2 regions of the Psychrosphaera sp. HA2-10 genome follow, and region 2 is predicted to be linked to the other one. Evidence: predicted binding sites of a transcription regulator. Region 2 holds the regulator's gene; the other holds the start of a gene.
The links. Region 2 encodes sigma-54, which starts transcription at its own class of promoters, with help from an activator protein. Its sites were predicted from a motif close to GTTGGCACGNNNNTNGNNT; they were not measured.
Positions count from the first base shown of each region.

Region 1: ACZ1GV_RS12110 (PspA/IM30 family protein) is a predicted target of sigma-54. The motif match lies at 11,196-11,214, and genes of this name have one in related genera.

Region 1 is NZ_CM146341.1:2,654,607-2,670,534, forward strand. It holds gene prsT (XrtA/PEP-CTERM system TPR-repeat protein PrsT) at 1-230, opposite strand, end outside; gene ACZ1GV_RS12065 (PEP-CTERM sorting domain-containing protein) at 338-1,216, opposite strand; gene uvrA (excinuclease ABC subunit UvrA) at 1,521-4,343, shown strand; gene ACZ1GV_RS12075 (bifunctional diguanylate cyclase/phosphodiesterase) at 4,354-6,594, opposite strand; gene ACZ1GV_RS12080 (TIGR03899 family protein) at 6,770-7,651, shown strand; gene ACZ1GV_RS12085 (TIGR04219 family outer membrane beta-barrel protein) at 7,664-8,416, opposite strand; gene ACZ1GV_RS12090 (DUF2333 family protein) at 8,423-9,400, opposite strand; gene ACZ1GV_RS12095 (copper chaperone PCu(A)C) at 9,416-9,859, opposite strand; gene ACZ1GV_RS12100 (hypothetical protein) at 9,927-10,253, opposite strand; gene ACZ1GV_RS12105 (PspC domain-containing protein) at 10,269-10,478, opposite strand; gene ACZ1GV_RS12110 (PspA/IM30 family protein) at 10,489-11,148, opposite strand; gene ACZ1GV_RS12115 (hypothetical protein) at 11,645-11,878, opposite strand; gene dusA (tRNA dihydrouridine(20/20a) synthase DusA) at 12,048-13,040, opposite strand; gene katG (catalase/peroxidase HPI) at 13,269-15,521, shown strand; gene ACZ1GV_RS12130 (hypothetical protein) at 15,719-15,928, opposite strand, start outside.
Region 2 is NZ_CM146341.1:2,368,990-2,384,917, reverse strand. It holds gene ACZ1GV_RS10910 (YhdP family protein) at 1-297, shown strand, start outside; gene ACZ1GV_RS10905 (carbon-nitrogen hydrolase family protein) at 300-1,121, shown strand; gene tldD (metalloprotease TldD) at 1,155-2,594, shown strand; gene ACZ1GV_RS10895 (Ig-like protein, group 1) at 2,692-5,187, opposite strand; gene yjgA (ribosome biogenesis factor YjgA) at 5,198-5,713, opposite strand; gene pmbA (metalloprotease PmbA) at 5,802-7,145, shown strand; gene ACZ1GV_RS10880 (CvfB family protein) at 7,283-8,131, opposite strand; gene mgtE (magnesium transporter) at 8,188-9,543, opposite strand; gene ACZ1GV_RS10870 (HPr family phosphocarrier protein) at 9,643-9,912, opposite strand; gene rapZ (RNase adapter RapZ) at 9,926-10,786, opposite strand; gene ptsN (PTS IIA-like nitrogen regulatory protein PtsN) at 10,789-11,238, opposite strand; gene hpf (ribosome hibernation promoting factor) at 11,330-11,617, opposite strand; gene ACZ1GV_RS10850 (RNA polymerase factor sigma-54) at 11,651-13,144, opposite strand; gene lptB (LPS export ABC transporter ATP-binding protein) at 13,197-13,922, opposite strand; gene lptA (lipopolysaccharide transport periplasmic protein LptA) at 13,938-14,426, opposite strand; gene lptC (LPS export ABC transporter periplasmic protein LptC) at 14,419-14,976, opposite strand; gene kdsC (3-deoxy-manno-octulosonate-8-phosphatase KdsC) at 14,976-15,542, opposite strand; gene ACZ1GV_RS10825 (KpsF/GutQ family sugar-phosphate isomerase) at 15,542-15,928, opposite strand, start outside.

The sequences.
Region 1 (15,928 bases), 290 kb from region 2:
GCCTCATCAAAATAACCTTTGTGTAGGTATATCTTCCCCATCAATATTTTTGCAGGTAAGTTTCTTGGTTGTTGTTCTAAAGCGTTTTTTAGATAAATGAAACTAGCTTCATAATTACTCTCGTTAAATGCTTGTACAGCTTGTTCATAATAATTATTTGCAGAAAATGAGGTATTACTAAAGCCAAGAGAAAGGATGACAACGACAGGTAATAACAAGCGTTTAAGCATTTTTATGCCTCTGTAAAAGATAAATATAGAATTTGGAAAAATAAGATTATTAAAAACAAAAAAGATGGCAAACGCCACCTTTTTTATATCATTTAGAAGTGTAAATCCTAAGCGTGAAACTGAAACTTTTTGTTAGATTTTTGCTGTCTTAGAAGTAACAATAGACCTAAAGCAAACATCGCAACAGTTGATGGTTCAGGCACTTCAGTAACGTTTGTTGGTGCAGTTCTTGAAGCAACAATACCGCGAAGTTTAAACGCATCATAGTTGCCGCTCACTACTTCCTGAAACAAACCAACAATCCAATGCTTAGAAGTAGTACCGGCTGTATTACCGATTGAGTAGTAAACAACGTTTCTACTACTAGCCACAGAGCCTGTAGTATTAATAGCGCTAGTCATCGAGTTATCTAAAAACCCACGTTGCCATGCTACATTACGATTTTCATCTTCAATTTTGTTCACTGCGCGAGTAGACAATGTACGCGTTCCGATATTTAGTTCATCATTACCGGCACCATAAGTTGACTCCCAGCCAACCCAAAAACCTTCTAATGCAACTTCTTCTGCAAACGACAGCAATACAAACTCTTGATTTTCACCTTGGTTAACATTGCGATTATCGAGTGCATGTTCATTGTTTGAAGAACTTTCATTTTGATTAACAACGCCAATGCCGTTAGTTCCCCATGAATATACGTCGGCACTTACTGCTGTTAGTCTATCAGTGCGATTTGGGTTTTCTACCATGGACCAGCCACTAACAGTTACCGCTTCTCTTTCAGAGGCTACCCAGCCACGACCAGCAAGATGCTGATAACTCATTGCATCAAACGAGCTGTAGTCATTACTAACTGAGTTATTTTCACCAGCAACCGTATTAACAAAATTAGATCGGTTTCCGAAGTCCCATCCTAATGTTGTTGTATCAGCTTGTGCGCTTAATGCCGTACCTAATACTAAAATAATTGATAATATTCTTAACATACCACTTCCTTCAAACCCGATAAGGTATCGAGTGATTAAAATAATTCTATTCCTAGTTAATGCTAAAGCAATCATCAGACCACTTCGCAAATCGTTGTTATTATTGGAGAAATTTTATTGTTAACAATGAAATGTAAAAAAACATGACAACGAAACGGTATTTTAACTGGTTGGTCCATTTTTGACCACATTTAATTTTATCAAAAGTGATCTTCTGTACCCGTTTATTCATACAGTGTTTTATTTACGCCTTGGGCGGTTTAGTGTCATACTGTCTGATCTAATGAATTGGTAAGAAGTGAATATGGATAAAATTGAAGTTCGTGGTGCCCGCACCCACAATTTGAAAAATATAGATATTGAAATTCCTCGCGATAAATTAATCGTAATCACCGGCCTCTCAGGTTCGGGAAAATCCTCACTTGCATTTGATACCTTATATGCCGAAGGCCAGCGCCGATATGTTGAGTCCTTATCAGCATACGCACGCCAATTTCTTTCGTTAATGGAAAAGCCAGACGTAGATCATATTGAAGGTTTATCGCCAGCAATTTCTATTGAACAAAAATCTACTTCACATAACCCACGTTCAACGGTGGGAACCATCACAGAAATTTATGACTATTTACGCCTTTTATATGCTCGAGTGGGAACACCAACTTGCCCTACACACGGCGAGCCGTTGGAAGCTCAAACAGTATCGCAAATGGTTGATCGTATCTTAGATTTACCTGAAGGCTCTAAAATAATGGTTCTTGCGCCAGTCGTGAGAGACCGTAAAGGTGAGCATGTAAAAACATTAGAGAATTTATCTGCACAAGGTTTTATCAGAGCTAGAATCGATGGCGAAGTATGTGATTTATCAGATCCTCCTGAATTAGAGTTACACAAAAAACACACCATAGAGGTTGTTGTTGATCGCTTGAAGGTCCGTGATGACATTCAACAAAGACTTGCCGAGTCCATTGAAACTTCATTAGAGTTAAGTGGTGGTATTGTTAACATTGCTTTTATGGACGGAGATGCTCCACCATTAACCTTCAGTGCTAATTTTGCGTGTCCAGTTTGTGGATATTCAATGCAAGAATTAGAGCCTCGATTATTTTCATTTAATAACCCCGCCGGCGCTTGCACAAGCTGTGACGGCTTAGGTGTTAAACAGTATTTTGATTCAGATAAAGTCATTATTAATGACGAGCTAAGTTTAACAGGTGGCGCTATCAGAGGCTGGGATAAGCGTAATTTCTATTATTTCCAAATGTTAAAGTCACTGGCTCAACATTATAAAATTGATTTAAGCCTGCCTTTTAATGACTTACCATCTGAGCATCGCGAAGTCATATTAAATGGTAGTGGTACACAAAGTATTGAATTTAAGTACATGAATGACCGAGGCGACGTCGTTGTTCGCAATCATCCGTTTGAAGGTATATTGCCGAATATGGAGCGTCGATATAAAGAAACGGAATCAAATACGGTACGAGAAGAGTTAACTAAATATATTAGTACACAGCCATGCCCAAGTTGCAGCGGCAGTCGTTTACGAGAAGAAGCGCGCCATGTATTTGTTACAAATACTAATTTGCCGACTATAACTGATATGTCAATTGGCGACGCCAGCCAGTTTTTTGAAAACTTAAATCTAAGCGGCCAAAAAGCACAAATTGCAGAAAAGATTTTAAAAGAGATTCGAGAACGTTTAGGTTTCTTGGTTAATGTCGGATTGACCTATTTATCTTTATCACGAAGTGCCGAAACACTATCTGGTGGTGAAGCGCAAAGAATTAGACTAGCAAGCCAAATTGGTGCTGGTTTAGTAGGCGTAATGTATGTTCTGGATGAGCCATCAATAGGACTACATCAACGCGACAACGACAGATTGTTACAAACATTGGTGCACCTGAGAGATCTCGGCAATACAGTGATTGTGGTTGAACATGATGAAGACGCGATTAGAGCCGCTGATTATGTCATTGATATCGGTCCTGGAGCAGGTGTTCATGGTGGTCAGATAATCGCCAAAGGCACTCCTGAAGAGGTAAAAAGCAACCCTAATTCAATAACCGGACAATTTTTATCAGGTGCAAGAAAAATACAGGTTCCACAAAATCGAGTGCCTGTTAACAAAGATAAATGGTTATCGTTAAAAGGCGCCACAGGGAACAATCTAAAAGATGTTTCCATAGATATCCCAATTGGCTTGATGACATGTGTTACCGGCGTATCAGGCTCGGGTAAATCTACACTAATTAATGGTACTTTATTTCCTATTGCTCACTGTGCATTAAATAAAGCGACGTTGTCTGAGCCTGCACCGTATAAAGAAATTACCGGCCTGGAGCAGTTAGATAAAGTTATTGATATTGACCAAAGCCCAATTGGTAGAACACCTAGGTCTAATCCAGCAACCTACACCGGAATATTTACTAATATTCGAGATCTATTCGCTGGCACACAGGAAGCGAGGGCTCGAGGGTATAAAGCCGGTCGCTTTAGTTTCAATGTAAAAGGTGGTCGCTGTGAAGCCTGCCAAGGTGATGGCCTTATAAAAGTCGAAATGCACTTTTTACCGGACGTTTATGTACCGTGTGATGTGTGTGGTAGTAAGAGATATAACAGGGAAACGCTTGAAGTCACGTACAAAGGTAAAAATATAAACCAAGTACTTGAGATGACGGTAGAAGATGCAAGAGAGTTTTTCGATGCTATTCCTGCAATATCAAGAAAATTACAAACGTTAATGGATGTTGGCCTTAGTTATATTCGGTTAGGCCAGTCGGCAACTACCTTATCCGGTGGTGAAGCGCAACGTGTTAAACTTGCTAAGGAGTTGTCGAAGCGGGATACAGGACAAACGCTGTATATATTGGATGAGCCTACCACAGGCCTTCACTTCCATGATATTGAGCAGCTATTAACTGTTATCCATCGTCTTCGAGACCATGGTAATACTATTGTTATTATTGAACATAACTTAGATGTTGTAAAAACGGCTGATTACATTATTGATTTGGGACCGGAAGGTGGTTCTGGTGGCGGAACTATTGTCGCTGCAGGAACACCGGAAGACATATGCGATGTCGAAGGATCTTTCACCGCAAAATATCTTAAACCGTTACTAAATTAAATCGTTACAATTACTTTTGTTGGCTGTCGAAATTTTGAAGGAATTCTTCAAGATCGGCAGCTGGCATTGGTTTAGCATGATAATAACCTTGTGCCTCATCACACCCTAACTGCTTTATAAAGTCCTGTTGGTAGGCTGTTTCAATGCCCTCCGCAATAACCTCTAAGCCTAGCTTTTGGCCCAAGTTGATAATTGTCTCTGCTAGAATACCGTCACCACCAAAGCCAATATCTTTGATAAACTCTCGATCTACTTTTAGTCGATTGATAGGCAGTTTGTGCAAATAACTCAGTGACGAAAAGCCAGTTCCAAAATCATCTATCGCGATTGTATAACCTAATTGACGTAGGCGCTCTAAGGCAGTTACAACTAGTGTTGTATCGTCCATTACCACACTTTCAGTGATTTCTAACTCAAGGTTTTCAGGCTTAACATTATGTTTTTCTGTAAGCGCTAAAACCGTGTCAACAAAAGCACTATTTTTAAACTGAGGCATAGATACATTTACAGCAATTCGGATGTCTTTATAACCCAAGTTTGTAAGTTTTAAGATCTCTAAACAAGCTTGCTCAATAACCCAACTACCAATATCAACAATAAGTCCTGTATATTCCGCTAGTGGTATGAATGTTAAAGGTGAATAAAAGCCACCATTTTCATTAGGCCATCTTAACAGCGCTTCAGCCCCTATAATCTTGTTCTCTTTTAAATCTATTTGTGGCTGATACCATACTTGCAGTTTTTGTGCATAAAAATCATCAGTGAGTTTACGGATCATATCTAAGCGCCATGCCGTCTCATCTTCCATTTCCGAGGCATAGTAACTTGCTCTATTCTGTTGACCTTTTTTAGCTCGATTTAAAGCTATATTCGCTTGTTTAATAAGTACTAAACCGTTGGCTACATTATTTTCACCTTTAGAAATACCAATTCGGACGTTGACTGGGATTAGGTGCTCGCCGGCCATAAATGGTAAATCGAATACACTTAGGATTTCACTCTCTTCAAGCGAAGCCTTAGTTGATATAACGCCAAATACATCGGCAGCAACTCGATAAATCATCACAGATTCGCTAAATTCTGAACTTAACCGTTCTGCAACTGCGACAAGTAGCAAATTGCCATAATCCTGACCGAGCCCATCATTAATATCTGAGAAGTGCTCTATATCGATTAATGTAACTGACTTTATTTGTTTGTTCGATTTATGTAGAGAATCCAAGTCCTCAATAAACTTGGTTCTGTTTGGCAATTTTGTTAACGAGTCCAGATAGGCAATGTTACTAATCTGCTTTAAAAGCAGAGAATTATCAACATCGGAGGCGATATTAGAGACAAATGATTGAATAAGCTCCGGTCTAATTATATTCGGATAAACATCAAATAGTATCAATATAACGCTACATGACTTTGATGGAATAAATAAAATCAAGTCAGAGCCATGTGTATAAGAGGTTTGGCTTAGTATAGTTTGCTTAATTTTGACAACAATATCGTCAGACAAAACATCCTCAAAGTTTTGTCCTACAAACTGGTGTGTGCGCTCACTGCTATATTCAATTACAAATCGAGAAGGCTCGCCTTTCTTTTTTCCTTGATCAATTAATAATAAACCCGAGCCAGAGGCACTGAATAAATCTAACGAGTTATGAACTAAACATTGAACAAACGACGTAAACGTCGTTTGAGATATCAATGCACTATTCATAATAGTGAGTCGCTGCAGGAAGTCTCGCGCCTCACTGATAATGCAGAGTTGTTGATAAGATCTGATAGCAGAACACAAAGACGTAAACAACTTACTCCGAGTCGTTTCAGTTTTCATTATGTAGTCATTAATTTCGTAATCAGAGATTACTTGCTCTTCAGGTGCAAAGCCAGGCTGTCCAGTGCGTAAAATAATACGCATGTCTAATAACGCCAGCCTATCTCTTATACAACGAACTAACTTTAACCCTGAATCATCATCTTCCATAACAACGTCTAAAATCGTCACTGCGATTTTATCTTGTTCTTTTAAAAGCTCTAACGCTTCCGCTGCGCTGTACGCATGAAAAAACTTGAGCTTTTTACCCGCAATTTTTACACCTGCTAGCGCCATCGTTGTAACTTGATGGATTTCTGGTTCGTCATCAACAATTAAGATATTCCAATGGTCCAAACATTCTTGTTCGTTAATGTTATCGTCAGCGGTAAGCAATTGTCCCGAAAAAAGAAAATCATCTTGGCTTTTAGTTTTTTGAGTTGGCATCGGCCAGCAACATCCTCGTTAGAAATAATACTTATAATTCATAAAGTCCAACTTAAGTGTAGAAACAAAACCACTTTTTGTACAAAAACTTAATATTAAAATATTGCTATTTCTTTGACTTTTGTTGATGTTTTAAAGATTATGAATAACTCGGTGATTAAGAATAAAAAATTAAATGACTAACTCTGTAGATTCACGAACAAAATACTTAAACCTCGTTAAGCAATTAACGGGTATAGATTTTGAAATCGCTACAGGACATGAAGAAGAGAACAAAGTAATCAATCGTCTCAAGAATGATGAAGTTGTTTTACTTCGAGACCCCGATTTAAGTATATCGCAGCGCATCAACAAACGAGATCAAATTACCGAAGCTAGGCAACAGTATAACTTAGAGCAAATATTTAGTTTGGCCTTAGATTATGTAAAGGGTGATGTCCTCATTGATAGGTTAGATTTGGATTGGGTAATGAAGTTTACTGATATGGCAAAGCGTTGCTATACACCATCAATGCACGAACTTTGGGCAAAAATTTTGTCTGTTGAGTTAGTTCAACAAGGTTCCTTTTCTTACCGAAGTTTAAAAACACTTGCGGAACTTGGAACTAAAGAGGCAAAAATATTTTATAAAGCCGTTAGGCTTATGTGTCGATTTAATGATGAGCATTCAGGCAGAATATTAACCGGCCTTTACAAAAAACCGACGCTGATAAGCCTATTTTCTAACACAGGTAAAATTAGCTTAAATTTAAATCAATTCGGATTATCGTATACGCACTTAATTTCATTGGCTGAATTAGGACTTATACATCAGCAAGAAATTGAATCGGCTGCTTACAACGCCAATGACACACTTTCTATAGCGCAAAACAAACAAAGTTTTGATGTGACCATAAAACAGAAAGATGTGGTGTTTACGTACTATAAGTTAACCCAATCTGGTTACGAACTTAGTCGCTTAGTGAATGCTCCTGATGATAGTGAATTCTTACAATACCTTTTAAAAGACTTTACCGACTTGTTCGACAGCAATCATCAAGTTGCCACAAAAGCATAGCTCAATTAACGCTTAAAAGCGGACTCTCATTCCTGCAAAGGTCGCGTCTAATTCTTGATGAAAAATCACACCATCACCTGCGGTAAAGTCTATATTTTCATTTCTAAAGCCTACTCTCAAATCCACATCTGGAATAAGATTATTGTCAAACGTATATCCGATACCACTCTGATACAGGTGGTTATTGTCACCTTTGTTAAACTCCGCAAAAACGAAAAAGCCAAGTAACGGAACACCACTTTCTAAGTTTACATGCAACATAGGCACAATTTTATCGGAGTCGACCATTGACTGCTGAGTGTCTCCAATTTTGCTCGTATTAATCTCCAACTTTTGGTAACGCGCCAAAAGTCCCATGTCTATTTTTAACAGTCTAAAATCTAGCATTGGATAGGAAAGTAACACGTCATGTATCTGAGTTTTATTTTCTGAGGATAACTGACTTGCAACACTAAACACTTCTCCGCCTAGAACATAAGTTTGCGCAAGCGTATTATTCGCTGTTTGATCTGTCGATGACATCGCATATCGAATATTTGGTATCAGTGGTAGCTTATGGCTAAGGGACAACTCCAATTGACGTGCTGTCGCACCGTCATCTTTAAATTCAAGTAGATTATCACTGGCGACTCCATAAGTTGAGGGAGCATCATTCTTCCATTGATCAATTCCAAGTGAAAAACTGAAAATATCTTTTGCGTAAAGAGGTGACGCAATGATTAACAAAGAGACCAACGCGATAACTTTCAAAACTGACACAAACATAGTAGCTTAACCCTGCGTTAATAATGTTTTAAGGTCGATAATTGCAGCATTTGCTCTTGAAATATAATTAGCCATTACAAGAGAGTGATTTGCTAACACTCCAAATCCACTGCCATTTAATATCATTGGGCTCCAAATAGCTTGTTGTGTCGCTTCTAGCTCTCGGATAATTTGTTTCAAACTTGTTTGCGCATTTTTTTTCTGTAATGTGCTAGCAAAGTCGATTTCAACCGCTTTCAAAAAGTGCAATAGTGCCCAGCTTGCACCCTTAGCTTCATAAAACACATCATCTATTTTCCACCAACTCGTTTGTACCATTTGGCTCTTGGCAGTTTGTGTGGATTGTATCGCAGCAGTGTCACCTGCTAAATCTATGTTAATGCGATCTTGGCCAACGCTCGCGCTTAATCTTTGACTTAAACTTCCTAGGCGTTTTTCTACTTCATTTAACCAGTCTTTTAAATTATCAGCACGTGCATAAAATTGTGCAGAACCTTGCTGCTCATCGCTTAATGAATCACGGTACTTTTCTAGAGCTTCTACAGCCATACGATAAGAAGACTCCGAGCTTGGTAGAGCCCACGAGTTATGGTCAATACTGAACTGTGGTTGCGCGACTTTTAGATACGGATTTTCTACCGATTGAGATTGAGAGCGACTGAAATCTCGACGCAACGCCAATGCTAAATCCCTGCTCATTTCTAACGCACCAAATTCAAATGCAGGAATATTATCTAGAAATACAGAAGGCGGTGCGATGTCATTTGATAAGTAGCCACCCGGTTTATCGAGAAGTACTTTTGTTACTTCAATTAAAGTATGTGTTGTTGTAAAGCCTGTAACCGGTGTTGTGTTTAATTGCTTTGCTTTTGAAAGGGCGCGCTCTTCTACAGAAAATACATCCGGCATGAAACTCCAGTATTGTGCCAGTAAAATAGACAGAACGACAATAGCTCCAAGGCCTGCTGCTAACCACTTTTGCATTTTTTTGACCTTCTTTTAGTGATGGTGATGTTTTACTTTTATTGACTCAACATTAAACGGGATAATGAATTTGTCACCACTTCTTGTTTCAAAGGTAACATCTACAAGATTATTACCTTTAAGACCTGGCTCAACGTCTAAAAACATTAAGTGTAGTCCACCAGACTGAAAAACTACTGTTTCACCTACTGGTATTTTTACTTCTTGCTGTTGATACATTCGCATAACCCCATTTGTCATTTCATGATTATGGAATTCTAATACCCTTGATGCATTACTCTGAGCATTAACAAGTACTACGTCAGATTCACCATTATTGGTTAATTTCAAATATCCTACGGTATTTTTCATACCTGGTATTGGTGCACGAACTGAGGCATCCGTCGCTGAAATCGATAAGTCAGCTATTGCATTTGTGCTAGCCAATAATAAACCTAATAAAAGTACAATTATTTTCATTTCATACACCTAACAAAGTTATTTAATAATAATCATACCGTAACCTAGGTCTTGATTGGATATTTATTTATTGATTTTTATCGTTTCGAGAAAATACTAAATAAGCGATCACTGCCAACAAGACAATCGGCCAAGTAGCTGTGAGCCCTGCTAATATTATCCCACCAACTACCATAGCAAACACAACAAATAGTCCAGCGAACAAACTTATAAATGCAACAGCAAGACCAAAAAACACTATGATTGCGACACCAAAACCAATAATATTTTCTGTTATTCCTCCAATACTTACCCAGTGATTAAACCCTTCCATATTGAAGTAAAAAGTTGGTAGTAAACTTAATATAAAACATATACCTAGTAGATATAGAGTAAATTTAAAAAAACTAGCCATGACGCTCCCCTTCAATTAGTAGTATTTCCGAGTTGGCATCAAAATAGACGCCAATAGATAACCAAAAATAGCTGCTGACGGGTAAAACAAACCAAATATCACGGTTCCGGTTCGAACAGCCCAAACAGGCAGATTAAAGTGCTTTGCCATACCAGCACACACACCCGTTAACTTTCTATTTAATGCATCTTTAGTGATTGGATTACCGACATATTCATTTTTCATAACTTTGCTCCTACGCGTTCGCTAATTTTTGCTTTAATTGTGCCAATTGCTCGTCAACTTTTGATTCGACTTCTAGCTTCTTAAACTCATCTTGCAAATTACTTGATGTATAGTCATATGCATCCGCTTGGCTTTCTAGGTCATCTACTTTGCGCTGCAATGCTTCATAACGATTGCTGATCATATCAATCTTGTTACTATCCATTACTTGTTGAGAGCGTTGGCGGACAGATGCTGACTCATGACGTCGATTAGAGCTTTTTAACTTATCTTTTACTTCTGCTAGCTTTACATGTAATTGACTAGTGTCCGATGATATTGTTTCTAAATCTGTTTCTATTCTTACTAGTTGCGCCTTAAATACTTCAGCTTCGCTAGATGTTTTTTCTTTTTGGACTAATGCATCTCTTGCTAAATCTTCCCGACCTTTATTAAGTGCCAATTCCGCTTTAACCTGCCACTCATTTTGCTGCTTTAAGATCAATTCCAAATCTCTAGTGATATGCTTTTTTTCAGCAATTAAACTAGCTGCATGTGTGCGAGCCTCAACCAAAGCCTCTTCCATATCTTGGGCAATTAGTCTTAACATATGTTCTGGTTTTTCAGCCTTATCTAAAGCCGCATTTAGGTTAGCGTTTACTACATCAACAAATCTATTTAGTACACCCATGGGAATCTCCTGATCGTTTAGTGGGTTAATCAAAATCACTTTTATACTTTCAATCGCCGTGCCACCCTAATAAACACCATAAGTAACTGTTTTTATTAGAAATTAATTAGATCGGCTAAAACGCCATACTTTAAAACATTTACTTGGTGGTTAAGTTGACCAACTTTTGAGCAAATCAACCAGCACTCTAATCTTGCAGTTCTAAGAGTTGTACTAGCGCTTCAGAAACATGAGTTTTAGTTTGAAAATTTGGCGCAACTTTATAAGTCGTAGTTGTTTTAGATTTGGAATTTGGAATTTGGAATTTGGAATTTGGAATTTGGAGGAGTGAAGCAACTTAAGCAAATTGACTACAAACTAATTTGCTTATTTAAGTATGAAAAAATCGCATTAACAAAGCTAGAGGAGTTGACTGCATTTACGATAACGTAAACTACTCCCAAGCTAATGACAGGCAATATCGAAACAACTAACAGCGTTAACGAACTCACCATAATTATTCACTTGCTTCGTTGTTTGTGCTGCTTACACGTTTCGCTAATTTTACTATGTGTCTAACTTGTAAGATGTCAGTGTCTAAAATAGATAACTGAGTGTTATGGTGAACCTGCTTCTGCACTGTGGTAACTTGCTCATTTATCAACTTATTCAAGTCTTGAGTATCAGATAACGAACTTATTGAAACAGGTGTATTTAGAACTAGGCTGCTGATTAAAACTAATGATTGCATGACTTATCTCCTGATGTTTTATGTTTAGTCGGAGATACTATTACAAAGGTTGTGCCAAGCTTTGAATAAAAAAAGACCCTTATAAAATGGGCCTTTCAAGGTTTGTGTGTACAAACATAAAGTTTTAAATTTTTACCAAAAGTTACTCAGTGGTAAATTTAACCACTTTTTAGTCAATTCCTCTTTCGCGAAAAAATTCGGTGGCTTCTAGTATAAGCTCTTTACCTTTTTTCTCTGTTTTAACTGCATTTTCGCTTAAATATCGACGCCATATTTTCGCGCCCGGCAAGCCTAAATATAAGCCCATCATATGACGTAAAACATGCCATGCACGACCGTCATTCATTTCATGTTTAGTAATGTAGTCGGACATTTTTTCTAATACGCCAGAGCGAGTAATCTTGGCATGATCGTCTTTGTAAATAACTTCATCAACATCAGCCATTATGTAAGGATTTTGATAAACCTCGCGACCAACCATCACGCCATCGACGTGCTTTAAGTGCTCAAGACTCTCATCTAAAGTTTTAACACCGCCGTTGATGATAATTTCCAGTTCAGGAAACATCTCTTTAATTTTATATACACGGTCGTAGTCAAGTGGCGGTATATCACGATTTTCTTTTGGACTAAGGCCTGTAAGCCAAGCTTTTCGTGCGTGTATGATAAACGTTTCACAACCAGCAGCTTTAACTTTGGTAACAAAATCTAATAAAAATTCAAAGCTATCTTGATCATCAATGCCGATACGAGACTTCACCGTAATAGGGATAGTTGTCACCGCTTTCATTGCTGCAACACATTCCGCTACCAACTCCGGTTTTGCCATTAGACAGGCGCCAAACATGCCATTTTGAACACGATCTGATGGACAACCTACATTTAAGTTTACTTCGTCGTAACCTCGTTCTTCGGCTAGCTTGGCACAGTGCGCTAACGCTTCTGGATCGCTACCACCTAACTGTAAAGCGACAGGTTGCTCTTCTTTATTAAACTTTAAAAAGTCATTTTTACCGTGAATGATTGCACCAGTAGTGACCATCTCCGTATACAAAACCGAATATTTTGACATAGTGCGATAAAAATAACGACAGTGACGGTCGGTCCAATCCAGCATTGGCGCTACGCAAAAACGGCGATCTAACTTATTAACTGACGACATAAAAACCCTAAAATTTTTTCAAACGAATATACGTAGAAAGCAAAATATCACTAATTATAACACTGGCAACTTGACCTCAATAGGCTTTCCTAGCTTTTTGCCTTGTTATTTTATTTATGTTCTAAAAAACAGAATTTAGGGTTCAGTATTATGAATTGTCGATACTTGAAATCTGCTTCTATCATTTGCAGGCTAGCTAAAAATAAATTCCATATGGAGGAAATAAAAATGAAATTAGCTAAATTAACATCAAGCCTGATGGTTGCCGGTCTTATTCTCAGTGGTAGTTTATCGTCACAGACCGCAAACGCTTCAGAACAATCTAGCCAGTCTGAGTTTTCTGGCTCAAATGCTAAAACGAATAGCTTTTGGTGGCCAAAACAACTTAACCTAAGCCCTTTGCGCCAGCACTCACCAGAATCTAATCCATATGGTGCAGATTTTGATTATGGTGAAGCTTTCCTAACTTTAGATATCAAAGAAGTAAAAAGTGATATTGAGACTGTTTTAAAAACCTCTCAAGACTGGTGGCCAGCGGATTATGGTCATTATGGTCCTTTTATGATTCGAATGGCTTGGCATAGTGCCGGGGTATACCGAGTAAATGATGGTCGTGGCGGCGCGGCAGGTGGTCAACAACGGTTTGATCCACTAAACAGTTGGCCCGATAACGCAAACTTAGACAAAGCTCGCCGTCTATTATGGCCTGTCAAACAGAAGTATGGGCGTAATCTATCTTGGGCAGATTTAATGGTATTGGCAGGTAACGTATCTCTTGAATCAATGGGTTTTAAAACTTTTGGTTTTGCCGGTGGTCGTGCTGATGATTGGGAACCAGACTTAGTTTACTGGGGACCAGAAACCAAAATGTTGGACGACAAGCGTCGTGACAAAAAAGGCAAACTTAAAGGCCCTCTTGCTGCAGTAGAAATGGGACTAATTTATGTTAACCCTGAAGGCCCTCATGGTGTTCCAGATCCTTTATTAGCCGCAAACGACATTCGTATGTCATTTGGTCGTATGGCAATGAATGATGAAGAAATTGTTGCTCTTATTGCAGGTGGTCATACATTCGGTAAAGCCCATGGAGCTAAAAAGCCAAAAGATTGTGTTGGTGCAGAGCCAGCAGCTGCGGCTATTGAAGACCAAGGCATAGGTTGGAAAAATAAATGTGGAACTGGTAAGGGTGCAGATACAACCACGAGTGGTTTGGAAGGAGCATGGACCGTGACACCAACTCAATGGTCTACAAACTATCTGGATAACCTAATGATGTTTAACTGGGTTCAAACTAAAAGTCCTGCTGGCGCCACACAATGGATACCGGACGACAAAGCCGCGGCCAATTTAGTTCCAGATGCTCACATTAAAGGTAAGCGTCACGCGCCTATTATGTTTACAACTGACATCGCATTAAAAGAAGATCCTAAGTTTAGAGAAATTGTTGAACGTTTCCGTAAAGACCCTTCTCAATATGAACTGGCATTTGCGAAAGCGTGGTTTAAATTAACACATCGTGACATGGGCCCTAAAGCGCGTTACATAGGACAGGAGGTTCCTTCGGAAGATTTACTATGGCAAGACCCACTTCCTAAAGCGGACTATAAAACCATTTCTAATAGTGATGTTAAAAAACTTAAGAAACAGATTTTGGATTTAGGTATTACTGGTCCTGAGCTAATCAGAACAGCTTGGTCAGCAGCATCTACCCACCGAGTAACCGATATGCGTGGTGGTGTGAATGGTGCCCGTATTGCTTTAGAGCCTCAAGTTAATTGGGAAGTAAATAATCCTAAAGAACTTAAAAAGGTTCTAAGTGCTTTGAAAAAAGTGCAGGAGACTTTTAATAACAGTTCTCGTAGTAAAAAGGTTTCCTTGGCAGACTTGATTGTATTAGGCGGTGCCGTAGCTATCGAAGAAGCAGCTAAAAAAGGTGGCGTAAAAGTAGAAGTACCTTTTGTTGCTGGTCGTGTTGATGCAACTCAGAATACAACTGATATTCAATCTTTTAACTACTTAAAACCAACAGCCGATGCATTTAGAAATTACTACGATGCGTCAAGCTACATGGGCCCAACAGAGATGATGGTAGATAAGGCAAACATGCTAGGTTTAACTGTACCAGAAATGACAGTTTTACTTGGAGGTCTTCGTAGTTTAGATGCAAATATTAATGGAAAGGATCACGGGGTATTTACAAATAAGCCTGGTACTTTATCTAATGACTTTTTCGTAAACCTTTTAGATATGGGAACCGTCTGGAACAAAACATCGACCGAAGGTGTTTACGAAGGTAAAGATCGTAAAACAGGTAAACTAAAATGGACAGCAACACCGGTGGATCTCATTTTTGGTTCAAACTCAGAATTGCGTTCTGTTGCTGAAGTTTACGCTTCAAACGACGCTGATGAGAAATTTGTGAATGACTTCATTTCAGTGTGGGTCAAAGTAATGCAATTAGATAGATTTGATATTAAATAGCTTTTGCATCTACCTTTTTAGTGAATGATTATTATTAATAATTTACTATCAATAGATGTTAAGCCTAATAAAACATGCTGTTAAAGCTATTCAAATAGCGCTTTTATTAAGGTCACGTTTAACGTGGCCTTTTTTATTATAAACATCTATATACTCGCGGTTAGAACATCTGTAGCTAGACATGAAATATTTGTAGGCTATAGCGCCTTCTTCTTTTTGTAACGCTTTTTCACAATAAAAGCTTGGTATTCCATTAAGTCTTGGTAACTGGATTTAGTTATATTTTCTATAGGTGAGTGATAACTGACATCTCTCAACCATTCTATGTTATATGGGCATTTCTTTATTAATCTACGGATTACCTTTCGCGTATCAACATAATCCATGTCTACAGTTTTATAAAATAA
Region 2 (15,928 bases):
AGTATTCCGGTAATAGCCGCGTGGTTGGCACCTGGTTCTGCAGGTTTATCACTATTAGCCGGTATCGCGATTGATAAAATTATAGAAAAAGCTGACGTAGTATCTGAGGTGCGTTTAAAAGTAACGGGTAACCTGTCCGATCCGCAAGTTCAAGAAGTGAAACGATTTACTAAAACTATTTCAATACCGCGACCGCCACAAAGACCGATACAGCCGATTGAACCTAACCAACAGCCGATTGAACCTAACCAACAGCCTGTTGAAAAGCCGGACGAAAAAGCAGGTGAGGGACAATAGATATGAATGCGTTTGTATTACAAATGACCTCGACACCAGATATTGATGACAATATTAACTTTGTTATTAACTCGCTTAGAGAGAGTCGCCCGCCTGCCAATAGCCTTGTTGTATTGCCTGAGTGCTTTGCCTGCTTTGGTGGAAAAGATAATTTAAACTTACGATTCGCTGAAAAAATTGGTAACGGAAAAGTTCAAATTAAGTTGAGCGAAATTGCAAAAGAATTTCAAATTTATTTGGTTGCAGGCTCATTTCCGACAAACTCAGCTAACCCAGATAAATTTATGGCGTCTTCTTTAGTTTTCGCACCTGATGGCCAACTCATTAGTGATTACCAAAAAATACACCTGTTTGATGTGGTTGTAGCAGACCGCACTGGCAGTTACCGAGAATCAGATTCAACAGTACCTGGTAATAAGCTCGCTGTGTTTGATACGCCGTGGGGCAAGGTTGGATTAGCTATTTGTTATGATTTGCGCTTTCCGGGCTTGTTTCAAGCATTAAGGCGTTTAGGTGCAGATACCATAGTTTTACCAAGCGCTTTCACTGAACGTACCGGAAGTGCGCACTGGTTGCCTCTTTTACAGGCTCGCGCAATTGAAAATCAAGTTTATATGGTCGCTGCAAATCAAAACGGTGTGCACCAAAACGGCCGGGAAACGTATGGACATAGTATGGTGGTTTCACCTTGGGGTGAGGTGTTAGTAAATGCTGCGCGCAATAATGGTTTATTTGGCGCAGAGCTCGACGCGAATAAAATGCATGAAATTAGAAAAAACATGCCAGTATTTAACCATAATAAATTTCAAGCTCGTTTGAAATAATCAAACGACATTATCACGACAATAGGATCTATTTTGAATCAAGTTGAAGAACAATTATTAGCAGCGAATGGCCTAACACAGCAAAGTGTTTATGACGGTCTATCTATGTTGTTGGAGCATCAACTAGACTACGCAGATTTATATTTTCAAGGAAGTTTTCATGAATCTTGGGTAATGGAAGATGGCATTATCAAAGACGGCAGTTATAACATCGAACAAGGTGTTGGCATTCGAGCAGTAAGCGGTGAAAAAACTGGATTATCATATTCAGACCAAGTTAACTTTGATGCAATTACTGAAGCTGCTAAAACAGCGAGAAGTATTGCAGGGGCCGGTGCGAATGCCAAACAGCAGGTATTTACCACAGCGCAAGCTAAAGAAATCATCATGCCTTGTCAGCCATTAGAAAAAATGTCAAACCAAGATAAGGTGGAACTTCTTAAGAGTGTTGACAGTTATATTCGCCAACAATCGCCATTAGCAAAAAATATCGTAGTGAGTATGAGTGGTGTATATGAACAAGTACTTGTTGCTGCCAGTGATGGAACTTGGGGTACGGATATTCGACCTTTAATTCGTTTAAACTGCTCGGTTGTATTAGAAAAAGACGGTCGAAAAGAACGAGGCGGTGCCGGTGCAGGTGCTCGAACAGACTATGGTTTTTTCTTGGAGTTAATTGACGGAAAAATTCGCTATCAAGCTATCGCTGACGAAGCGATTCATATGGCAACGGTCAACTTAGAAGCTATTGAAGCGCCAGCAGGTACAATGCCTGTGGTGCTGGGCAATGGTTGGCCTGGAGTGTTATTACATGAAGCGGTAGGTCATGGTTTAGAAGGTGACTTTAACCGCAAAGGTTCAAGTAATTACAGCGGTAAGATTGGTGAATCAGTCGCGTCAGAGCTTTGTACTATCGTTGATGATGGCACATTAAATGGATTACGTGGCTCGTTAAATATTGACGATGAAGGTGTACCGGCTCAATACAATGTTCTTATTGAAAACGGCGTGTTGAAATCGTATATGCAGGACAAGCTTAACGCTCGTTTGATGGGTGTGCCAGCGACTGGTAATGGACGTCGTGAATCTTTTGCGCATATGCCGATGCCTCGTATGACAAATACTTATATGTTGCCAGGACAAAGCACACCTGAAGACATTATTGCTAGCGTTGATTATGGTATTTACGCAAACAACTTTGCCGGTGGCCAAGTTGATATCACGTCGGGTAAGTTTGTATTTTCAGCGTCAGAAGCTTATTTAATTGAAAACGGAAAAATTACTAAGCCGGTAAAAGGTGCTACCTTAATTGGTAATGGCCCAGATGCAATGTCGCAAGTATCAATGGTAGGCAATGACTTAGCCTTAGATAAAGGCGTTGGAGTTTGTGGTAAAGATGGTCAAAGCATCCCTGTAGGTGTTGGCCAGCCAACGTTAAAGCTAGATGCGATGACGGTAGGTGGTACTAACTAAGTTCAGCTTTACTGCCTGCGATTAGACGTAAATTATCTAAATAAAAAAGCCAGCTTAACTGCTGGCTTTTTATATGGAAATAGCAATGTGGTAAAAGTTACAGCAGGTTTACTATTATAGTGCCTGATGTAACTCGGCCTGATGGTGTCGTTGCGCTGAATGTCAGTGCACCAGTAACAGGATCATCATCAGATACTAAATTGTTAATAACAGAAAACGTTATAAACGTTGTACCCGGAACTGATGGGTTTGATGATCCAACTGTGTTTGCAATTACAACATTGCCGCCACCAACAAGCTCTCCAACTGAAGACGCGATAGTGATGTTAGTATTTTGCGGTAGCACTTGTAGCTGTGAATCGGACATCTCGAGTGTAAACTGATTTGATGCGCCTCGAAGAATACTAATCTCAGCGTTTGTCGCAGTGTTGTCATAATTACTAGACAAGACGGTATCAGTACTATCAAGTACTCGGTAAAACGCAGCAGAACTTGATGTAATCAAAACACGTGCTTTACGAATCGTGGAAAACTTACCGGTTGCACAGCCGCTTTGGCACTGAGGGCCATTAAATAAGCTGTCTTCAATTGTGTAATCGCCACTATTGTTTGAATCAATAAATAATTCACCTGTGTCACGAACGTAGTTCTCATTATCATCACGCCATGCTTCTGGCATATCAATAAATCCACCTGATAGCGGACTAATACGGACAAGGCCAGACTTGATTTCATTAATACTTAAGATGGAGCTATTCGCACTCAAACCGTCAGCGGTGTCGTAGATGTTATTACCGTTTACATCCACAAAGTACTCATGGCCTTCTGCAGTGGCTAGAATTGTAACGCGGTGATTATCTGGGTAAGGTTCTTGAGAAGTCCAAGTGACCGCACAGTTTCCTTCAACGGTTGTACAAGATGGCTCAATAGCGCCACCTTCAGTTGTAAAGTTAACTGTTGTGCCATCTGGAACTGGGTTATTAAAGCTATCGGCTAAGTAAGCTCTTACAGTTACTTCGGTTCCAGTAATATTTCGTGCTTCTGGGTTTATTGTCGATAGTGACAGAGTTAATGAGTTTTGATCCGGAAGGCCAGTGTTAACAGACAGGAGATCAGACTGAGTCGCAATAGTTTCACCACTAGAGTTTGTAGTTGAAGCAGTGACTCGAACTACGGTTGGTACTGAACCTGCTATAACCTTAGCACTTACTAATCCATCATTGTTAGTAACACCTGAATTTGAAGCTAAAGCTAACCCACCTACTTCAGTATTTAATGAAAACGCCACCGGTTGTTGGCTTAAAGGATTGCCTAATTGGCCTTTCACTAAAAAAGTCAGCGTTGAAGTTTCCTGCTTACCTTGACCGCCAGTACCCTTAAGTACAATAGATGATGGTGAAGCAGAAACAAACTCTACTGAACCTAAGCTTTCTGGCAATAGAGTGATCTGTTTAGTTGCGGTAAGGTCAGCAGAGTTTACTCTAACTGTCGCGACAATTGTATCTACATTACCTTGTGCACCGGCACAGCTAATATCTTGATATGTTGAAGTTGCAGCGCCATTTATTGTTGTTGCATTTGCATCTAATGTAGCATCACTATTGCTAGCACACGTAGATGTAAACGACACAGATGTTGCCGTTGTGATTGGATTAAAGTTTTCATCGACCAAAGATACTGATAAGCCCAAGGTGCCGCCAGCACTTATACTGGTAACGCCGTTAGCATCGGATAGCGATGATTTAATTTCACCTTCTACAAAGTTGCCTGCATCGTCAAATGAGCCAAAGAAAACGGTGCTAGATTCTTCTAATGCGTCGGCAGAGACTATTTCGTAAGCTATTGTATCTGCATACGTAATATCGTTGATTGTTGCTGAGATTGTTGCAAGTGCAGCACCTAAATCACTTTCAGTTCCAGTTAATTCTACTTCGGCTAGGCCACTTGCTGTTGTTAATGCTGTATTAGCATTTAATGAACCTAGCTCAGCCGTAAAACTAACAATAGTATCTGCAATTGGAGCGCCGTTTTCATCGGTAAGAATTACACCTAGTTGGGCAGCTTCATTAACTTTAAAGCGATTTACTGATTCACCATTGCGTTTTAGGGTAACAGAAAGTGATGGCGACTGAACATTTCCCGTTGTAGCGGAAAGCACTTCAAATGCTGTATCGATAGTTAAAGTTTCATCGTTTACGACCGTACTTGCTGTTACCACCACAACACCAGAAGTTAGGTCAGAAGTATTTAACGAAACAGTGGTTGTACCGTCTGTTGAAGTTAGCCTAGAGTTTGACGATAAATTACCAGAACTAGTAGAGAAACTAATTTGTTGACCACTAATTGCCGCGCCACTTAAATCATTTAACGATACAACAATGGAGGCGATATTTCCGGTAGTAAAACTATTGGTTTCGTTGTTCAGTGCATCTCTTACCGCAATGCTCAACGTCGCTTCAGTTCCAGTTACCGTCTGTTCACTTACAACCTCTTCTTTGTGACCGTTACAGCCACTTAAAAAAAGTGTTGCCAATAATGCGATAGAAAACCAAACCTTTTTAAAGAATGATCCTTGTTGATTTAAGTAGTTCACTGCAAAGCTCCTAACTGCTAAGTCCGTCTTTTATATACTGAAATAACTCTTTATAATTTTTTCCTGGTTTTTCTTTTTCTACTTCTTTTTTAGCCTGACGTGTCAACTGTCTAACTCTTTGACGTTCTAACGTTGGAGCCTGCTCTAAAAGATCATTAATGGCGTCGTCACCTTTGTTAATTAGGGCTTCTCTTAGACGTTCGATCTTTTGCATTTGAGCATCATTTGCTTGTCCAGGAGTAGTAAGCTTCTGATACTCAAGCTTTAAAGTATCAAGAGCTTCGTCTCTAAGCAACTTTGCCATAAATTGCATATGTCTGCGTAAAGCATCCGGTTTGGTAGAAATTTTATCGGCAAGCTTAAATGCATCAAGTAATTCGTCGCTTGCGGTTAGCTTTTGACGCTGAGACTTCGATAACTTAACGAGCTTTTCAGCGAAAATGCGTAAGTCTTTTGCTTCTTGTTTTATTTCTGATTTACTGATGTAATTTTCATCATCAGGCATTAAATAGTATGGTTTTGTCATAACAATAGGATCATTAGAATTTGATAAACGAATATATAGATTTATGGTATGCTCAAGTGACAAATTTAACCAGTATTTTTGAGCCTTTATGACGAATAATAGCGACATTTTTCAACAAATCAGTGAAGTGAAAACTGCAATTGCCGATTTGATAGACTTGAGCAAGCAACATGGTGCAACTTCAACAGAAGCTGTGATCAGTAAATCGAAGGGTATTTCGGTTTCTAGCCGTTGCCAAGAATTAGAAAATATTGAGTTTAACCAAGAGGGCGCATTAGGCATTACCGTTTATGTTGGTCAACATAAAGGATCAGCCTCAACCGCCGATTTAAGTCACGAAGCATTAGAAAGAACGGTTAAAGCGGCTATTGATATTGCTAAATATACCAACGAAGATCCATATTCAGGGCTTGTTGAGTCTGAATTAATGGCGACTGACATCCCAGATTTAGACCTATGTCATCCTTATGAAATTTCACCAGAAGAAGCCATAACTTTTTGTTTAGAAGCTGAAAAAACAGCTTTTGAGACGGATCCTAGAATCACAAATTCAGACGGGGCGTCATTATCGTCATACCAAGGTTTTAAAGTTTATGGTAATTCGCATGGTTTTATTGAAGGTTACCCAAGCAGTCGCCATAGTTTAAGTTGCTCTGTAATTGCTGAGTCTGGCGATGAAATGCAGCGTGATTATGCCTACACAGTTGATCGTGTATTTGAAGAAATGGATGCGGCTTCAGTTGTTGGCAACAAAGCTGCAAAAGCTGCAATTGAAAGGCTTAATGCCAGAAAGCTAGATACTTGCCAAGTACCAGTATTATTTCATGCTGAAGTTGCGTCTACACTATTTGGCCACTTAGTCTCTGCAATTAGTGGTGGTAGCTTGTATCGGAATTCATCGTTTTTAATGGACAGCATAGATACAAAAATCTTGCCTGACTTTTTAACCATTGAAGAGCGGCCTCATGTGCTTAGAGGCCTGGCAAGCAGTCCATTCGATTCAGAAGGGGTAGCAACAAAGGATAGAAATATCATTGAGGCTGGTGTACTTACTACTTATCTGTTAACTGGATACTCTGCTCGGAAGATGGGGATGCAAACGACAGGTCATGCTGGTGGTATCCACAATTGGTTTATCAGTCAAACCGATCCAGATTTAGCATCAATGCTCAAAAAAATGGATAAAGGTTTATTAGTGACTGAGCTTATGGGTCAGGGTGTTAATACAGTTACCGGCGATTACAGTCGTGGCGCAGCGGGTTTTTGGGTTGAGAACGGTGAAATTCAGTATCCAGTATCCGAAGTGACAATTGCCGGCAATTTAGCAACTATGTTTAAACAAATTGTTGCTATAGGCGGCGACGTTGAGCGTCGTGGTGCTGTTCAAACTGGTTCAGTATTAATTGAGAACATGAAAATTGCGGGTAACTAAATACGGTTTTTTAGGCTAATAGTTTTGAGAGAGCTAAGCTAAATTGACTGTTATTTATACATTAACTAACGCAGTAATATAGCGAATAAAAAAGGAAGCCTAGGCTTCCTTTTTTTTATTAAGTTCGATTAGTTTTGCTATTCACCAGACTCTTTTTCTACTAAACGAATACCAGTTTTTTCAATAACTATATCGCCAGACTTGTAGAGACCGCCAATTGCCTTTTTAAAGGCCGCTTTACTCATACCAAATAACTTGGAGATAACTTCAGGCTTAGATTTGTCGTGAACGGCCGCGAAACCGCCTTCTTTTTTCAAAAACTCCATGATGATCTTTGAGTATTTATCTCGAGTAACTTGTCCACCTTGTAGGCTTAAGTTGATACGACCATCTGGGCGAATTTGTTTTACAAATCCTTTTTTAGTTTGACCAAAACTAAGTCGTTGAAAAACATCTTGTTTAAATAACAAACCCCAATGACTATGGTTGATAATAGCTTTGTAGCCTAAATCTGTGCTATTGGCGATAATTAAGTCGACTTGCTGTTCAGGTTTAAACGTACCTTCGTTTTCGTCTTTTACAAATTTATCAATTTTTGATGAGGCAGTAGGGCGCTGATCTAAGTCATCTAAATATACATAGACTAAATAACGTTCACCCACTTCCATCGGCCTGTGCTGTTCACCATAAGGAACGAGTAGTTCTTTATCTAATCCCCAATCAACAAATGCCCCAACGCGGGTTACATCAGTTACTTTTAAATAAGCAAATTGGCCTACTTCAACTTTAGGCTTTTGTGTCGTGGCGATAGGTCTATCTTCCGAGTCAAGATAAACAAAAACTGTTACTTCATCGCCTTCATTTGCGTCTTTAGGAGCGTGCTTACGGGGTATTAGTAGCTCGTCGCCATTTCCAGCATCCACAAAAACACCAAAGTCGACGATTTTTGAGATAGGGAAGGTGTTGGTTTTTCCAACTTCAATCATTTAATTTTTCCAATTTTACTGAGAAGGCATCGCGACTAATTACTAATTAAACGAGGTTACAATAACAACCAAGTCGCCGTGCCTAAGAATGCAAATATGCCGACTATGTCGGTCACTGTGGTAAGTATAACACTACCTGCTAAAGCTGGGTCTATGTTCATGCGTTTTAATGCAAGTGGAATTAATACGCCAGATAAGCCAGCTGCAACTAGGTTCATGAGCATAGCAAATGCGAGTACGCCACCAAGCATTAAGTCCTGCTTCCATATGGCAACAACACCTGCAATCAATACAGCCCAAATAAGACCATTTAGGAAACCGATAGCAAGCTCTTTACCGAGCAACCATCTAGAGTTTGAATCTGTAACGTGACCTACCGCCATACCACGAATAACCAAGGTTAGGGTTTGGCTACCCGCTACACCGCCCATACTGGGGACTATGGTGTTTAATACTGCTAAAAACGCCAATTCATCAAGTGTTGTTTCAAATAAGCTTGATACAAAAGCGGCGAGTAATGCTGTGAATAGGTTTACGCCAAGCCACAATGAACGCTTTCGGGTACTGTCTAATACTGGAGCAAAAGTGTCGGCTTCATCGTCAAGACCCGCCATGCTTAACATGGAGTGCTCAGCGTCTTCACGAATAATATCTACAACATCATCAATAGTAATTCGGCCCAACAACAAACCATGCTCGTCAATTACGGGGGCCGTCATCCAATCATAACGTTCGAATAAGGTTGCCACTTCGGACTCGTGCATAGATGCAGGAATCACTTCGAAGTCGGTTTCCATTACTTCTGATATCAGTTTACTAGGATTAGAGGTAACAAGTGCCGACAAAGATACTTCACCAATAAAATGATCTTGCTTATCGACTACATAAAGGTAATCGGTATTTTCAGGTAAAGACTCTTTTAATCGCAAATATCGCAATATTACGTCAACGGTCACATCGGGACGAACCGTTACTGTATCGGTATTCATTAGTGCCGCTGCAGAGTCTTCTTCATATGACATCACTCTCTCTGCGCGCGCTTGATCTTGTTTATCCATGCTCTTCAGCACTCGACGATAAACAGCATCGGGCATACTTCTTAGTACTTCTGAAAAGTCATCGTCGTCAAGATTAGTAGCAGCCTCAGCAACTCTTTCCGGTTCCATTGCTCGTAATATTGGATTACGAACTTCATCGGAAAGCTCTTCTAAAACGTCGCCTTGAATACTACTGTCAATGAGTTGCCAAATAACGGCACGACTTTTTGGAGGAGAAGAATGTAACAACAGTGCAATGTCATTTGCGGCCATAGAATCAAGCATATTCCGCACACGAACAAACATACCGTCACTGATGGCAGTATTAAGTTCATTAATAGGAATTGTATATTCTTGTTCTAGTAGTTCTGGCATTTCTTGAGCGTAGGTTTCTGTTGTTTACCTTGTGCACAAGTCTAACTTAGATTAGCGTTTTATGATAGTAACTGGTTGTTTTTGTAGCGAGATAATTAGTTATTCAGATTCATCAAAACGATTAGAAATAAGTTCACAAATAGCTTCGAGAGCTTGCTTTTCATCGCTCCCAGTTGCGGTAACGTGTATCTCTTTACCTTGATTACTTGCAAGCATTAGTAAGCCCATGACGCTATCCGCACTGGCGGTTTTATCACCTTGTTGTATTTGAACTTTTGCATCAAATTGTAAGGCGAGTTGCGCCAATTTCGTCGCAGCCCTTGCATGTAACCCAAGCTTATTCTGGATTGTAATTGTTCGTGATAACACTGGGGTTGTGACCTTACAGTTGCTCTAAATAACGGCTCATCTCTCGATGGCGAGTTTTTACATTTTTTCCACGAGAACGGAATTGCTCAGCTAGCGTTTCAGCAATATATACAGACCTATGCTTTCCTCCGGTGCAGCCTATTGCGATCGTTAAATAACTACGATTATTACGCTCTAAGTGAGGTAGCCAGGTGGACATAAAGTTATTGATTTGAAATATGAATTTATTCACAAGTGGTTGACTAGAGAAAAAATCTTTCACAGGTAAGTCTAAACCGGTTAATGCTCTAAGCTCTGGTTCCCAATGAGGGTTTGGTAGAAATCGAGCGTCAAATACAAAATCGATATCATTTGGTACACCATATTTAAAACCGAAGGACTCGAACGTAATAATAAGTTCTTTATCAGACTTCCCTAATATCTTTTCTCTCACCATCTCGGTTAGTTGATGAACATTTAAATCCGAGGTATCAATATATAAATCTGCTCTAGACGATAACCCATCTAAAAGCTTACTCTCCTGTGCGATTGCATCAGGTAATGACGCATCACCTTTGGTTAAAGGGTGTAGGCGTCTTGTTTCACTATAGCGACGAATTAATACGTCATCTTTAGCATCTATATATAGAACGGTCGTCTTTACGCCTTTAGGTAAGAAATCTAAATTATCCATTAACTCTTGTTCAGAGCTGGGTAAGTTTCTAACGTCAATACTGACGGCAACTTGAGGATAATTTTTAGATAAGGAGTGTGATAATGCAGGTAATAGATTAACCGGTAAATTATCTACGCAATAGTAGCCTAGATCCTCTAGTACTCTTAATACGACAGTCTTCCCTGAGCCTGAACGGCCACTAACGATAAATATATGCATGATTAAGCAGCTTCAATTATTTGGTAAAGATCATTATCAGTTTCGGCGCTTCTTATTTTACGAAGCATTTCTTTATTATCAAAAATCTCTGCGATTGATGCTAACGTATTTAAATGCACATCACACTGATCTTCGGGAACGAGTAACGCAAAAAATACGTCAACTGGTCTATTGTCTATTGCATCGTAATCAATGCCAGGGTGGATAACAATTAATACCGCCACTGGGCTTTCATTTGGTTTTATTTTTCCATGAGGAATAGCAACGCCATTTCCTATTCCTGTGCTTCCCAACTTTTCTCGATTCATCAAACTCGAGAGTATATCTGTGCAAGTGAGATCTGGTAATTTTGTACTCGCGATCTCTGCGATGTGTTCGAGGATCTTTTTCTTGCTTTGGCAATCTGTCAGCACTTTTGTGCACTCAGGTCGCAGGAGTAGCTTTACATTCATGGTTATCTTTTACTGCTTTACTCTTTTGATTTAAATCTCAAAAGATTGGTTAAAAGCACCGTCCATGGCGCTTTAAAATTAATAAAAAGAGTTAATGTCTAGTTAACTTTTCTTTATGTTTAATTACTTGACGGTCAAGTTTATCAATTAAGGAATCAATTGCAGCATACATATCAGTATGCTCGGATGCCGCAAATAGTTCACCACCATTTACGTGCATGGTTGCTTCTGCTTTTTGGTTGAGTTTCTCAACGTCTAAAATCACGTGGACGTTATTAATATGGTCAAAATGACGTTCTAACTTTGCAAATTTCGTATCAACATACTCTTTTAAAGACTCTGTTGCATCGACATGACGACAAGTTAAATTAATTTGCATATGCACTTCCTTCTGAATTGATAAAATGGATTGTTAAACCAATCGTTTTCTCTGGTTTGAAGGGGGAATGTTTAACGATTCCCGGTATTTTGCGATAGTTCTTCTGGCTACTTGGATGCCCTGTTCGGCCAGAATATCAGCAATCTTACTGTCACTTAACGGTTTTGCTTGGTTTTCTGCAGCAACTAACTTTCTTATTAAAGCCCGTATTGCAGTGGATGAACATTCACCACCATTTTCGGTGCTAACGTGGCTAGAAAAGAAATACTTTAACTCAAAGATTCCTCTGGGAGTGTGCATGAACTTTTGTGTTGTCACACGCGATATCGTGGACTCATGCATATCGACCATTTCTGCTACATCATTTAGAACCATTGGTTTCATCGCCTCTGGTCCGTATTCAAAAAATGCTTGTTGTTGTTGCACGATACAATTAGATACCTTCAATAAAGTGTCGTTTCTGCTTTCTAAACTTTTAATAAACCATTTTGCTTCTTGTAAGTGTGAACGAACAAATTGCGCATCAGAGCTATTGGTTGAAGTTTTAGACAGTGAAGCATATTGTTCGTTCACTTTAATTTTAGGCATAGAATTAGGATTTAGCTCTACTAACCAACGACCTTTTTTCTTTACGACGGTAACATCTGGAATTACATAGTCAATTTCGTCTTTTATAACTAGGCTTGCGGGATTTGGATTCAGTTGTTGAATCAAGTCTAGTGCTTCTTTTAATTCTGATTCTTTTAATCTTGTTTTGCGAATTATAGTGCGATAATCACGGTTCGCTAAGAGGTCGATATTTTCAGCAATAAGTTCAATAGCCTCTTCACGCCAAGGTGTGTCAGGACTATATTGCTTTAACTGAACCAACAAGCACTCTTGTAACCCTCGCGTTGCAACACCAATGGGATCAAAGTGTTGGATGCGTTTTAAAACCGCTTCAACTTCCTCTATCTCAACATCTTCTATGTCTACAGACTCAACGATATCCTCAACAGATACCGTCAAAAAGCCTTTGTCATCAATAGCATCAATAATGGCTGTTGCAATAGCTAAGTCATGTTCGGAAAAAGGGGATAGATTTAATTGCCATTTTAGATGGTCTTGAATATCAACAGTTGTTTCACCTTGATAAACGGTGTCTTCACCGTCGTAAGCAGGGCCTGAGCTTGCAGGAGCTGCGCTCATGTAGTCATCCCAACTGGAATCTGTGGGCAAGTCATCACTTATGGTCTGATCTTGTATATTTTCGTTTGTATCGCGTTCTTCTCGCGTCCACTCGATATCGTCGTCGTTAGATGAAACAGAGGCTTCATTTTCATGACGATCATGGTTGTCCTGTGGTAAATCGATTTGTTCAACTGAGCCATGCTCTTCATCAGCTTCCAACAAAGGATTACTATCCAAGGCTTCTTGGATCTCTTGTTGCAATTCTAATGACGACAACTGCAACAGACGAATAGCCTGCTGTAATTGCGGGGTCATTGTTAACTGCTGACCCATTTTAAGTTGTAATGTTGGTCTCATTTGATCCCAGTAAAGTACTGACTAAAATAAACTTATTCGTGCTACCAAAATATCAAAGTTTGAACTGGTCACCAAGATAAACTTTCTTAACTATGTCACTTTCTAGCACTTGAGCCGGAGTTCCCTCAGCAATAAGCTCTCCATGACTAACGATATAGGCTTTTTCGCAGACATCAAGTGTTTCACGGACATTATGATCGGTAATAAGTACACCAATTCCCTTTGCTGTTAATTGTTGAATTATTTTCTTTATATCTATGACAGATATAGGATCAACACCCGCAAAAGGCTCATCTAATAGAATAATTTTTGGATCGGCAGCCAATGCCCTTGCAATTTCTACGCGGCGTCGCTCACCACCAGACAATGCCATGCCAAGACTATCGCGAATATGATCAATATGGAATTCAGCAATTAAGTCATCAAGCAAATCAGCTTGTTGGTTTGCATCGATATCTTTTCGCATCTCTAGTACCGACATTATGTTTTGTGAAACTGTCAGCTTTTTAAAGATAGACGATTCTTGTGGTAAATAACCAATGCCTTTGCGAGCTCTTACATGCATCGGTTCGTGACTCAAATCGATATCATCAAGCTGAATTAAGCCTTTATCGTTAGGCACTAAACCAACAATCATGTAAAAAGTTGTTGTTTTACCGGCGCCATTTGGTCCTAACAAGCCAACTACTTGACCAGCTTCTACCGACAAGCTCACATCTTTAACAACTTGACGACTTTTATAGGATTTGGCTAAGTGCTTTGCCACCAACTTGGTCATATTTAATTTCTCTACTTAATTATTTGGCTGTGTTTTTTTCGTTTTTATCGTAGTAGTTACACGACCACCTGTGGACTTGTCGCCATCAGCTTTGACTCTTTGTGCATTTAAATCAAATACGATATTACCACTTTCAACAATCGAGCTACCTTGCTTATATTTAGCTTGGCCATTCAATTCTAAAATACGCTCATTAATCATATAAACGACTTCTAATGCTGTGGCCTCTAATGCTTCGTTATTAGGATCATTTTGCAAAAAGCGAGCAGGTTTGCCTTTTGCTATTAGTTTTTCGCCTACGCCGTCTTTTGTAATTACATATAATTCATCAGCAGTGATCGTGAGCGTCCCTTGTTGTATTTTTACGTTACCGCTGAAATACATAGTGTTATTTTTGTAATCAAGATCTTGGTTTTTAGAATCAATAATCAGATCGTCGTTAGCAAAAGCGTTAACGCCAACAAACGCAAGCATAACAAGCGTCATCTTGATGAATTTAGTCATTTTTCGTCCCTTTTAAAATTGTTCTTACGTGATGTTTAAGTTTCACTGTTTGAGCTTTAAGATCGGCAGTTAGACCTTGCCCTTCAATAGTTGTTTTTTCACCGCGAATTATAATTGGCTTGTCGGTCTCAACGACTTGAGTGTCGAGATCTATTTCTAAGTATTGGGTTTCAATACTGGTTACGAGTTCGTTATTGGTTAACTGGTACATTTTAACGTTACTGTCTAAGGTTAGTCGGCCATCTTGAACACTGCCAAGATCTGCGGCTAATCGCCAAAACGGAGCATTGTTTTGATAAATAATAAATTCGGGCTGCTCGAAGTAAGTCAAAGCTAACTGGGCGTAGTGTTCCATTTTTTGTGAGAACACCTCTTGCTTTAAAGTACCGTTTTTGTCGAACATTTCTTGATGCAGTAATGTTGCAGTGAAGTCAGGCGTTAACACAGGCTCTTCTGAGTCATCAGCATTACTTTGATTGGTAAAAGCTGGAAACCAAAGGTAAAGGCTGATGCCAACAAAAATAAGGAGAACAAGTAATCTAAGTCTCATTAGGTACTTGAACCTTCAAAATTACTGGTAATAAACGCTTCACCTTTTTGTGCCATGATTAGCAGATCGGTTAACTCGCGCACGGCACCTTTTCCGCCATGAGTAACGGTACAGTAGTGTGCAATCTCTTTTACATAAGGATGGCCGTCGGCAACTGAAATAGCCAACCCGACTTTTTGCATCACTGGTACATCAGGGAAATCATCACCAATAAAAGCAACTTGTGATGGGGTGACGGATAAGTCTGCACACAGTTGATCAAAACCGATTAGTTTTGTTTCCATACCTTGATATATGTATTTCACGCCTAGGCTTGTCATTCGGTCTTCAACAATTTTAGAGCGTCGCCCGGTAATGACTGCAACTTCACATCCTATATTCATTAAAGACTTAAGCCCGAAGCCATCTTTTGTATTAAATGCTTTGAGTTCTTCACCGTTATTAGCCATGTATACAGAACCATCTGAAAACACGCCATCAATATCACAAATAAGCAATTTAATATTCTTAGCGCGAGCACTGACGTCAGTTGAGACTTTTTGATACCAGGTTTCAAATCGTTTCATTAAATAACTCCAGCCTTCAGTAAATCATGCATATTAAGCGCACCGATGGGTTTGTTGTGCTCGTCAATGACAAATAAACAACTAATTTTTTTGGCTTCCATTAAAGTTAACGTTTCAGCTGCTAATACGTTGGCTTTTGAAGAGGTAGCGTTTGTCGTCATTATATTGGTAATTTTAAGATCCGTTTTAAATGAGTCATGATCTAACCAGCGGCGTAAATCACCGTCGGTAAAAATACCAATCAAGGTGTTGTCCTTGTCGGTGATACCAGTCATGCCAAGACCTTTGGCGGACATTTCGATTATCGCTTCTTTTAAGGTTGCTTGATCGCTAACAACAGGGATGCGATCTTCTGTATGCATTATATCTTTGTTTGTTAGTAATAA